DNA from 4 places in the Agromyces atrinae genome. Region 1 is predicted to be linked to each of the others. Evidence: predicted binding sites of a transcription regulator. Region 1 holds the regulator's gene; each other region holds the start of a gene.
The links. Region 1 encodes LexA, which represses DNA repair genes until DNA is damaged. Its sites were predicted from a motif close to TCGAACANNTGTTCGA; they were not measured.

Region 1 (2,188 bases):
GTTCCTTCCGTCTCGCGACGGCGGGCGTTGAGGCGAAGACGCAGATCCACACGCACCTCTGCTACTCGGAGTTCGGCGTGGTCATCGACGCCATTCAGAACCTCGATGCCGACGTCACGAGCATCGAGGCCGCGCGCAGTCGCATGGAGGTCGTCGACGACCTGCAGTCGAGCGGGTTCGACCACGGCATCGGTCCGGGCGTGTACGACATCCACTCGCCGCGCGTCCCGAGCGTCGACGAGGTGCGTTCGCTCCTCGAGAAGGCCGTCGCCGCGATCCCCGAGCGCCAGGTCTGGGTCAACCCCGACTGCGGACTGAAGACGCGCGGATACGACGAGACGGTGGCCTCGCTCCGCAACATCCTCGAGGCCACGCGCGCCGTGCGCGCACAGCTCGCCGACGCGTAGACGCGATCAGCACGACAGAACGCCCCCGGCTCGGTGCCGGGGGCGTTCTCTCGTTCGTGTCGGTCAGACGGCGCGGAGCACGGCGACGACCTTGCCGAGCACGTCGGCCTCGTCGCCGAGGATCGGCTCGAAGGCACTGTTGCGGGGGAGGAGCCACGTGTGGCCGTCGCGCTGCCGGAACACCTTGACGGTCGCTTCTCCGTCGAGCATCGCGGCGACGATCTCGCCGTTCTCCGCCTCTTTCTGCGCGCGCACGACGACCCAGTCGCCGTCGCAGATGGCCGCGTCGATCATCGATTCTCCGACGACCTTGAGCATGAAGAGCTCGCCCTTGCCGACGAGCTGCCGGGGGAGCGGGAACACCTCATCGATCTGCTGCTCGGCGGTGATCGGGATGCCGGCGGCGATGCGACCGACGAGGGGGACCATCGCGGCGTCGCCGATGGGCGTGCTCGAGTAGGAGTCGACGTCGGTCGTCGTGCCCTCGCTCTGAGGCACGTCGATGAGGATCTCGAGCGCGCGCGGGCGGTTGGGGTCACGGCGGAGATAGCCGCTCAGCTCGAGCTGGTTGAGCTGATGGGTGACGCTCGACAGCGATGCGAGCCCGACAGCATCGCCGATCTCGCGCATGCTCGGCGGATAGCCTCGCTGGCTCACCGACCGCTGGATGAACTCGAGGATGGAGAGCTGCTTCGCGCTCAGGCTCTTGCGACGGCGCGTGCGCGCCGGCCGTTCGGCGTCGGTGTCGTTGCTCACTGGTGTGCCCCTCTCCGGGCTCCGCACGTCGTGGGCGGGCCGAGTGTCAGTGGTCCCTGATCGAATGTCACCAGGTACTCGAAACTGTATCGCCGCCGTTCGACCGAGACAAACATCTCTTCGAGTGTGTCGCGATCTCAGAACCGAAATCTTCCGAAGAAGTACTTGAACTTTCGAATAATCGAAGATAGGTTCGGAATACATCTTCGCATGCGGCTCTCCCGGCCGAGGGCCGCATGCGAACACTCAGGAGGTGTGACATGAGCACGGTTATCGCCAGCAGCCCGTTCGTTATCGGTAGTGGTGTCGACGCAGGTCGATCCGTCGCCCCGCGTACCCGTCTGCGTCTCACGCGACGCGGGCGCATCGTGCTCACCTCCCTGGCCGCAGTACCGGTCGTCGCCGTCGCACTCTTCGCGGGGTTGAGCGCTGTTCCCGCGGTGGCCGGCAGTTCCAGCGCCGATGTCTCGTTCCGCTACGTCACGATCGAGCCGGGTCAGTCGCTCTGGTCGTTGGCCGAGTCGCTCGCGCCGACGGTCGACCCGCGCGACGTCATCGCCGAGATCACGAGCCTCAACGGCCTCACGAGCTCGTCGCTCGAACCGGGTCAGCAGATCGCCGTTCCTCTCGGTTACTGATTCGGGCACGGTCGCACAGAGGCGGCCGTCACGCTCGTTAGGCTGATCGGGTGACTTCTCTCGACGACCTCCCGCTGCGCGACAATCTGCGCGGTAAGACCCCGTACGGTGCACCCCAGAAGACGGTGCCCGTCGCGCTCAACGTCAACGAGAACACGCATCCCATCCCCGAGGCTGTCGCCCACGACGTGCTGGGGCGGCTCGCGGCCGCGATCCTCACGCTCAATCGTTACCCCGATCGTGAGTTCACCGAGTTGCGCGAGCAACTCGCCGCCTATCTCGGCCACGGCCTCGTGGCCGATCAGATCTGGGCCGCGAACGGGTCGAACGAGGTGCTCCAGCACATCTTCCAGGCCTTCGGCGGCCCGGGCCGCTCGGTGCTGAGCT
Region 2 (2,188 bases), 1.6 Mb from region 1:
CGCGGTAGAGGTTCCGGCGCCGGTGAGCCAGTCGGAAAGCTGGTCGGCACGCAGTTGATCACGAGTGCGGGTCTCGCCCGACGCCCGGGAGGCTTGCTTGGCGGTCGCATTCAAGCGGGCACGGATCTTGGCCCCGTCGAGGGCCGGGATGAGGGCGTGGAGCCACATCATCCCCTCCGGTGCATCCTCGAAGACGACCCGCCGTTCGGTGAGCGCACGCCGGTGGCGTTCGGCGAGGGTCGCAGCACTGAGACGGTCCCGGAGCCGCTTCGCCCGAGACCGGAACGATGCGACGGTGACGCGTCCGGCGATTCCGGCGAGTTCGGTATCGAACCGGGCGACGGCGTCGTGATCGTCCCACCCGGTGATGGCTTCGACGGCGGCACGCACGATCGGGTACGACGTGGCCCCGTCGAGGAACTCGAGCCACAGCTTCGGCAGTCGCGCCGCGAGCGTGTGGGCCTCGGACGCTTCGTTCAACACGGTCGCCGTTGGAATGAGCAACCGCATCGACAGCTCGGTCGCCGCGGCACGCACGGCCCAGTCACGCGCTTCGGCACGCGACATGAGTTCGGGCAAGACGTAGATGTGGGGATTCTCCCTGGCCATCCGAATCGCCCGCCCGATCGAAGCCAGACGACGTGCGGCAATGCGGTTCGTCTCGAACGCGAACTGCTCCGCATCGGTCATGACCATGTCGAGCAGCTCGGCCTGCGAGATCGTCACGCCCCGCGGGCCAGCAGGCTCGAGCGCACCATCAGCACCCTCGGGCATACCGCCCGCCCCACCCGTCGAATCGATCACATTAGAAGACTAGTTCGAACCACTGACATCCGCTCGCCCCGAGGACAAGCCTGGGGATAACTCGCCGCCTGCGCACAAAAACCTCCTCTCATCAGCACCAAAGAGTGACACCGCTTTACCCGGTTATCCACACCCGCCCTACACTCGACCACGTGACCTTCGCCGACAAGCCGACTCTGCACGGAGCATCCGTCACCCTGCGCCCCTTCACTCCGCGCGACATCGAAGCGATGGGGGCGGTGCTCGCCGACCCCGAGGTCATCCGCCTCACGGGCTCGGCGAACTCGACGGCCGACACCCTCGGCACGAGCCCCGAACTCGACCAGAAGGCGCGCGACTGGTACTCCTCGCGCGCGGACCAGACCGACCGCCTCGACCTCGCCGTGATCGATCGCGCGACCGACGAGTGCGTCGGCGAGGTCGTGCTGAACGACTGGTCGTCCGACGACGAGTCGTGCAACTTCCGGGTGCTCATCGGCCCGCGCGGTCGCGGCCGCGGACTCGGCACCGAGGCGACCTCGCTGCTCCTCGACCACGCCTTCTCGACGCTGCCGCTCCACCGCATCGAGCTCGAGGTCTTCGCCTTCAACCCCCGCGCCCGACACGTCTACGAGCGCAGCGGATTCGTCGTCGAGGGCACTCGCCGTGACGCCTTCGTCTTCGACGGCGAGCGCATCGATGCGATCGTCATGTCGATTCTCCGTCCGGAGTGGGAGGCGCGTTCTCACGCCCCGGGCGCGAGCAGCCCGCTCTCGTAGGCGAGGATCACGAGTTGCGCGCGATCGTGCGCGTAGAGCTTCGACATGATGCGGTTGACGTGCGTCTTCGCCGTGTGCGGCGAGATCACGAGGTCGTCGGCGATCTCCTGATTCGACCGCCCGCGCGCGACGAGCAGCAGCACCTCGCGCTCGCGATCGGTGAGCATCGCGAGCTCCGGAGGCGTCGGCAGCGACGACGCCGGCTGCAGGAACTTCGAGATGAGGGCGCGCGTCGCCGTGGGGGAGAGCAGCGCATCGCCCGCGTGCACCGACCGCACGGCACGGGCGATCTCGTCGGGTTCAGCGCCCTTGCCGATGAAGCCGCTCGCCCCGGCTCGGAGCGCCGCGACGAGGTACTCGTCCTCCTCGAACGTCGTGAGGATCAGCACGCGCGTCTCGGACAGGTCGGGATCGGCGCAGATCGCGGCCGTCGCCTCGATGCCGTCGACCTCCGGCATGCGGATGTCCATGAGCACGATGTCGGGCCGCAGCGACGTCGCGAGGGCGATCGCCTCGCGTCCGTTGACGGCCTCACCGACGACCGAGATGCCCGATTCGTGCGTGAGGATCTCACTCACCGCCTGTCGGATGAGCGACTGGTCGTCGACCACGAGCACGGTCGTCAT
Region 3 (2,188 bases), 1.7 Mb from region 1:
TTCGGGTGCCTGTTCGGGTCTCGGTTCGGGTGTCTGTTCTGGCCCGAGCGACGTGGTGTGTTTGAGCGTGTGGTCGGGTGGGCAGAGTGGTGCCAGGTTGTCGATGTCGGTTCTGCCGCCGTGAGCCCAGTCGTGGATGTGGTCGATATCCGAGGTGGCGGCCAAGCTGTTGCATCCGGGGCGGCTGCAGCGTTGGTAGGTGAGGGTGAGCCAGTCGCGTTGTGCCTGTGATGGTCGGTATTGGGTGCGGTCGAGGTAGAGCGGTTCCGCGGTGATCGGGTCGACGATGAGGCGACGGAACGCGGTCGCGGTGTCGAAGATCTGGCGGGCAGTCTCGGTGCTGATCGGTCCGTATCCGTCGATCGTGGCGACGTCGAGCCAGGGGTGCTCGGGCAGACCTGATGCGGTGGGTGGCGGTGTGGGAGTGGTGCGCGCATCACGGACGGGCTTCTCCAGGAGTCCCGCGATGAGCGGCACCGTGACGAGCACACGCGTCTGCACGGCAGTGGGGGTTCCGGCGCCGGTGAGCCAGGCGGAGAACTGGTCGGCGCGCAGCTGATCGCGAGTGCGGGTCTCACCGGTAACCCGGGAGGCTTGCTTGGCGGTCGCGTTCAACCGGGTGCGGATCTTGACTCCGTCGAGGGCCGGGATGAGGGCGTGGAGCCACATCATGCCCTCGGGGGCGTCCTCGAACACGACCCGTCGTTCGGTGAGCGCACGCCGGTGGCGTTCGGCGAGGGTTGCGGCGCTGAGGCGGTCGCGCAGGCGCTTCGCCCGGGATCGGAACGATGCGACGGTGACACGTCCGGCGATTCCGGCGAGCTCGGTATCGAACCGGGCGACGGCGTCGTCGTCGTCCCACCCGGTGATCGCTTCGACGGCGGCACGCACGATCGGGTACGACGTGGCACCGTCGAGGAACTCGAGCCATAGCTTCGGCAGTCGTGCCGTGAGCGTGTGTGCCTCGGCGGCTTCGTTCAACACCGTCGCTGTCGGGATGAGCAACCGCATCGACAGCTCGGTCGCCGCGGCCCGCACCGCCCAGTCCCGAGCTTCGGCACGAGACAGCAACTCGGGCAGCACGTATATGCTCGGGTTCTCCCGCGCCATCCGAATCGCCCGACCGATCGTCGCGAGACGACGTGCGGCAATGCGGTTCGTCTCGAACGCGAACTGCTCGGCATCGGTCATGACCATGTCGAGCAGCTCGGCCTGCGAGATCGTCACGCCCCGCGGGCCAGCCGCATGATCGGGAGCGCCGGAAGCACTGTCCAAGGCGCCATCGAGCGCACCATCAGCACCCTCGGGGCCACCGCCCGCCTCGCCCGTCGATTCGATCACATTAGAAGGCTAGTTCGAACCACCGACATCCGACCGACCCCGCCGACCCCCTGTGGATAACTCGCCGAACCACGGGGATTTGAGGGGGAGATGGGTCTCAATCGACATCCGTCACGTACACGGATGCTGCGGAATCAGTGCTGCTTCGGCGCGTCGCGGGCGAAACGCGGCGTTCGCGTCGGTCTGCAGCATCCGCGCGCACGGCTGCCCGACGGGAAGGGGAAGGGGAAGGGGAGGAGAAGGGGAAAGGGAAAGGGAAGGCGAGAGCTCGGGAAGAGGGGCCGCAACCCAACTCAGAAAATCATCGGCCGATCATCGTCATCCCCGTCGAGCTCGAGGTCGACGACGACGGGAACGTGGTCGCTCGGCGCATCGCCCTTCCGCTCCTCGCGGTGGATGGACGCCCCGGTGACGGCGTCGGCGAAGGCCGGGGAGCCGAGCACGAAGTCGATGCGCATGCCCTCGTTGCGGGGGAAGCGCAGCTGCTTGTAGTCCCAGAAGGTGTATCCCTCGGGAACCAGGGGGCGCACGACATCCGCGACGCCAGCCGCTTCGAGGGCGGCGAACGCCGCGCGCTCGGGCTCCGACACGTGGGTCGACTCGCCGAGCACGAAGCTCGGGTCGCCCATGTCGGCGTCGAGCGGCGCGACGTTGAAGTCGCCGACGAGCGCGAACGGCAGCTCGGGGTTCGCGGTGACCTCGGCGCGCGTGTAGTCGGTGAGCGCCCGGTACCAGTCGAGCTTGTACGCATAATGCGGGTCGCCGAGCGCACGGCCGTTCGGCACGTAGAGGCTCCAGACGCGCACGCCGCCTGCGGTCGCGCCGATCGCGCGCGCCTCGGTTGGCA
Region 4 (2,188 bases), 320 kb from region 1:
CTCGTGCGAGGCGTCGACGGCCGCGTCGACGAGATCTTGGTCGCCCTCGGTCTCGGGGTCGAGCCAGGTGTCCCAGTACTCGGGGGGCAGCATGACCGGGGTGCGTGGGTGGATGTCGGCCAGGGCACCGGTCGCGTCGGTCGTCAGGATCGTGGCGGAGAGCACCCAGCGCGCGGGGTCGTCATCGGCCTTCGTCGGATCGCGCCACCACGAGTAGAGTCCGGCGAACGCCAGGACGCCCTCGGGCGGGTGGATGAAGAACGGCGTCTTCGTCTTCTCGACGGTCTGCCACTCGTAGTAGCCCTCGGCGGGGATGAGGGCGCGCTTGGACGCGACGGACGCACGGAAGCTCGCCTTCTCGGTGATGCCCTCGGCGCGCGCGTTGAACGTCGGGTATGGCAGCGTGAGCTCTTTCGCGAAACTCGGCACGAGCGACCATCGTGCCGATTCGAGCCGCCTGACGACGGGGCCGCCCTTGTTCGACTCGAGGACGACGGCGATCGGGTCGGTCGGTGCGATGTTCCACGAGGGATCGGGCAGGGCCTCCCCCGCCTCATCGATGTCGAAGAGAGCGACGAGATCGGGGGCCGTATCGGAGATGACGAAGCGTCCGCACATGCCGACAGGCTATCGGCCCGCACTGACAGGAGCCCGGACGCGGGCCGGTCGACACATCGGTGGAGCGCGACACACCGGGCGGACTTGACGCATTCGAACATGTGTTCGAACATGGAGTATGACCTCGCTCGCCCCCTCGATAGCCGTCGACGACGGTGTCTCACGAGACGGTAGGGCGAGTGTAGGCGCACGCGGTGACACCGTGCGCGAACTCCAGTCCCGCATCCGCGGCATGCAGGCGACGAAGCTCGACTCCCGAGCCGTCCCGACGACGCCGGCGCTCACTCGCGCCCTCGGCGGCAGCATGCGAGAGGGCTCGGTCTACAGCGTCGCGGGATCGACGAGCCTCATCATGAGCTTCCTCGCCGGACCGTCCGAGGCCGGCCGGTGGTGCGCGGTCGTCGGCTTCCCCGACTTCGGCATCGAAGCAGCAACCCGCTTCGGCATCGACCTGGATCGCCTCGTCCTCGTCCCTCGCCCCGGGCGGCATTGGCTCGAGGTCGTTGCGGCTCTCGCCGACGTCATCCCCGTCGTCGCCGTCAAGGCACTCGACCGGGTCACCCCCGGCGAGGCGTCCCGCCTGGCCGCCCGGCTCCGCGAACGGGGCACGACGCTCGTCGTCGACGGGAACTGGCCGCAGACCGAGGCCCGGGTGAGTCTCGGTGAGAGCACGTGGGGCGGGCTCGGCCGGGGCCACGGCCAGCTCGACTCCCGACGGGCGACGGTGCGCGTGGCCGGGCGAGGCGGCTTCGAACGCGCACGCGAGACCGAGCTGTGGCTGCCCGAACGGTCGCGACCGGGGCACCGGCCCTCCGCCGAGCCCGACGACGGTCGGCTGCGCATGATCCCGCTCCCTGAGAGGGCCGCAGGATGACCGCCGACCGAACGATCGTGCTGTGGTGCCCCGACTGGCCCGTCATCGCGGCGATCACCGCAGAGCGCCTCTCCCCCGACGCCCCCGTCGCGCTCATCGAGAAGGGTCTCGTCTTCGCCTCGTCGGCATCCGCTCGGCGTGAGGGCGTCATCCGGGGTCTCCGCGTGCGTGAGGCGCAGTACCGCTGTCCCGACGTCATCGTGCTGCCGTACGACGTCGCGCTCGATGCGCGGGCCTTCGAGCCCGTGCTCCGCGTCGTCGAAGAAGCGGTCCCCGCCGTGCAGGTCGTGCGGCCGGGCGCGCTCGCGATGCGGGCTCGAGGGCCGGCCCGGTACTACGGGGGCGAAGCCGAAGCCGCTCGGGCACTTCTCGCGACCGTTCGCGAGGCCGAGGCGGTCGAGGCCTGCGTCGGTGTCGCCGACGGGCTCCTGGCGGCCGAGCAGGCCGCTCGTGCGGCGATCAGGGTGCCCGGGAGCGATCAGGCGCAGCCCCCTGTCTTCATCGTCGCCGAGGGATCCGCCGCGAGCTTCCTCGCACCCCTGCCCGTCTCCCTCGTGACGACCGCGAGCACGGCGACGCTCCTCCACCGCTTGGGAGTCCGTTCGCTCGGCGAGTTCGCTGCGCTCCCCGCGGCCGACGTGCTGCGTCGGTTCGGCCCGGAGGGTGCGCTCGCCCATGCCCGGGCCGGGGCCCGCG

Region 2: the regulator LexA is predicted to act here: its motif matches at 807-822, upstream of BJ972_RS12305 (HNH endonuclease signature motif containing protein).
Region 3: the regulator LexA is predicted to act here: its motif matches at 1,344-1,359, upstream of BJ972_RS12935 (HNH endonuclease signature motif containing protein).
Region 4: the regulator LexA is predicted to act here: its motif matches at 712-727, upstream of imuA' (DnaE2-dependent mutagenesis accessory factor ImuA').

Annotation. Positions count from the first base shown of each region.
Region 1 covers NZ_JACCBI010000001.1:1,013,558-1,015,745, reverse strand. The annotation lists gene metE (5-methyltetrahydropteroyltriglutamate--homocysteine S-methyltransferase) at 1-407, shown strand, start outside; gene lexA (transcriptional repressor LexA) at 471-1,163, opposite strand; gene BJ972_RS04935 (LysM peptidoglycan-binding domain-containing protein) at 1,424-1,801, shown strand; gene BJ972_RS04930 (histidinol-phosphate transaminase) at 1,852-2,188, shown strand, end outside.
Region 2 covers NZ_JACCBI010000001.1:2,634,218-2,636,405, forward strand. The annotation lists gene BJ972_RS12305 (HNH endonuclease signature motif containing protein) at 1-804, opposite strand, end outside; gene BJ972_RS12310 (GNAT family N-acetyltransferase) at 957-1,562, shown strand; gene BJ972_RS12315 (response regulator) at 1,529-2,188, opposite strand; gene BJ972_RS12320 (sensor histidine kinase) at 2,185-2,188, opposite strand, start outside.
Region 3 covers NZ_JACCBI010000001.1:2,762,540-2,764,727, forward strand. The annotation lists gene BJ972_RS12935 (HNH endonuclease signature motif containing protein) at 1-1,341, opposite strand, end outside; gene BJ972_RS12940 (exodeoxyribonuclease III) at 1,635-2,188, opposite strand, start outside.
Region 4 covers NZ_JACCBI010000001.1:689,811-691,998, forward strand. The annotation lists gene BJ972_RS03380 (SOS response-associated peptidase) at 1-618, opposite strand, end outside; gene imuA' (DnaE2-dependent mutagenesis accessory factor ImuA') at 821-1,492, shown strand; gene BJ972_RS03390 (DNA polymerase Y family protein) at 1,489-2,188, shown strand, end outside.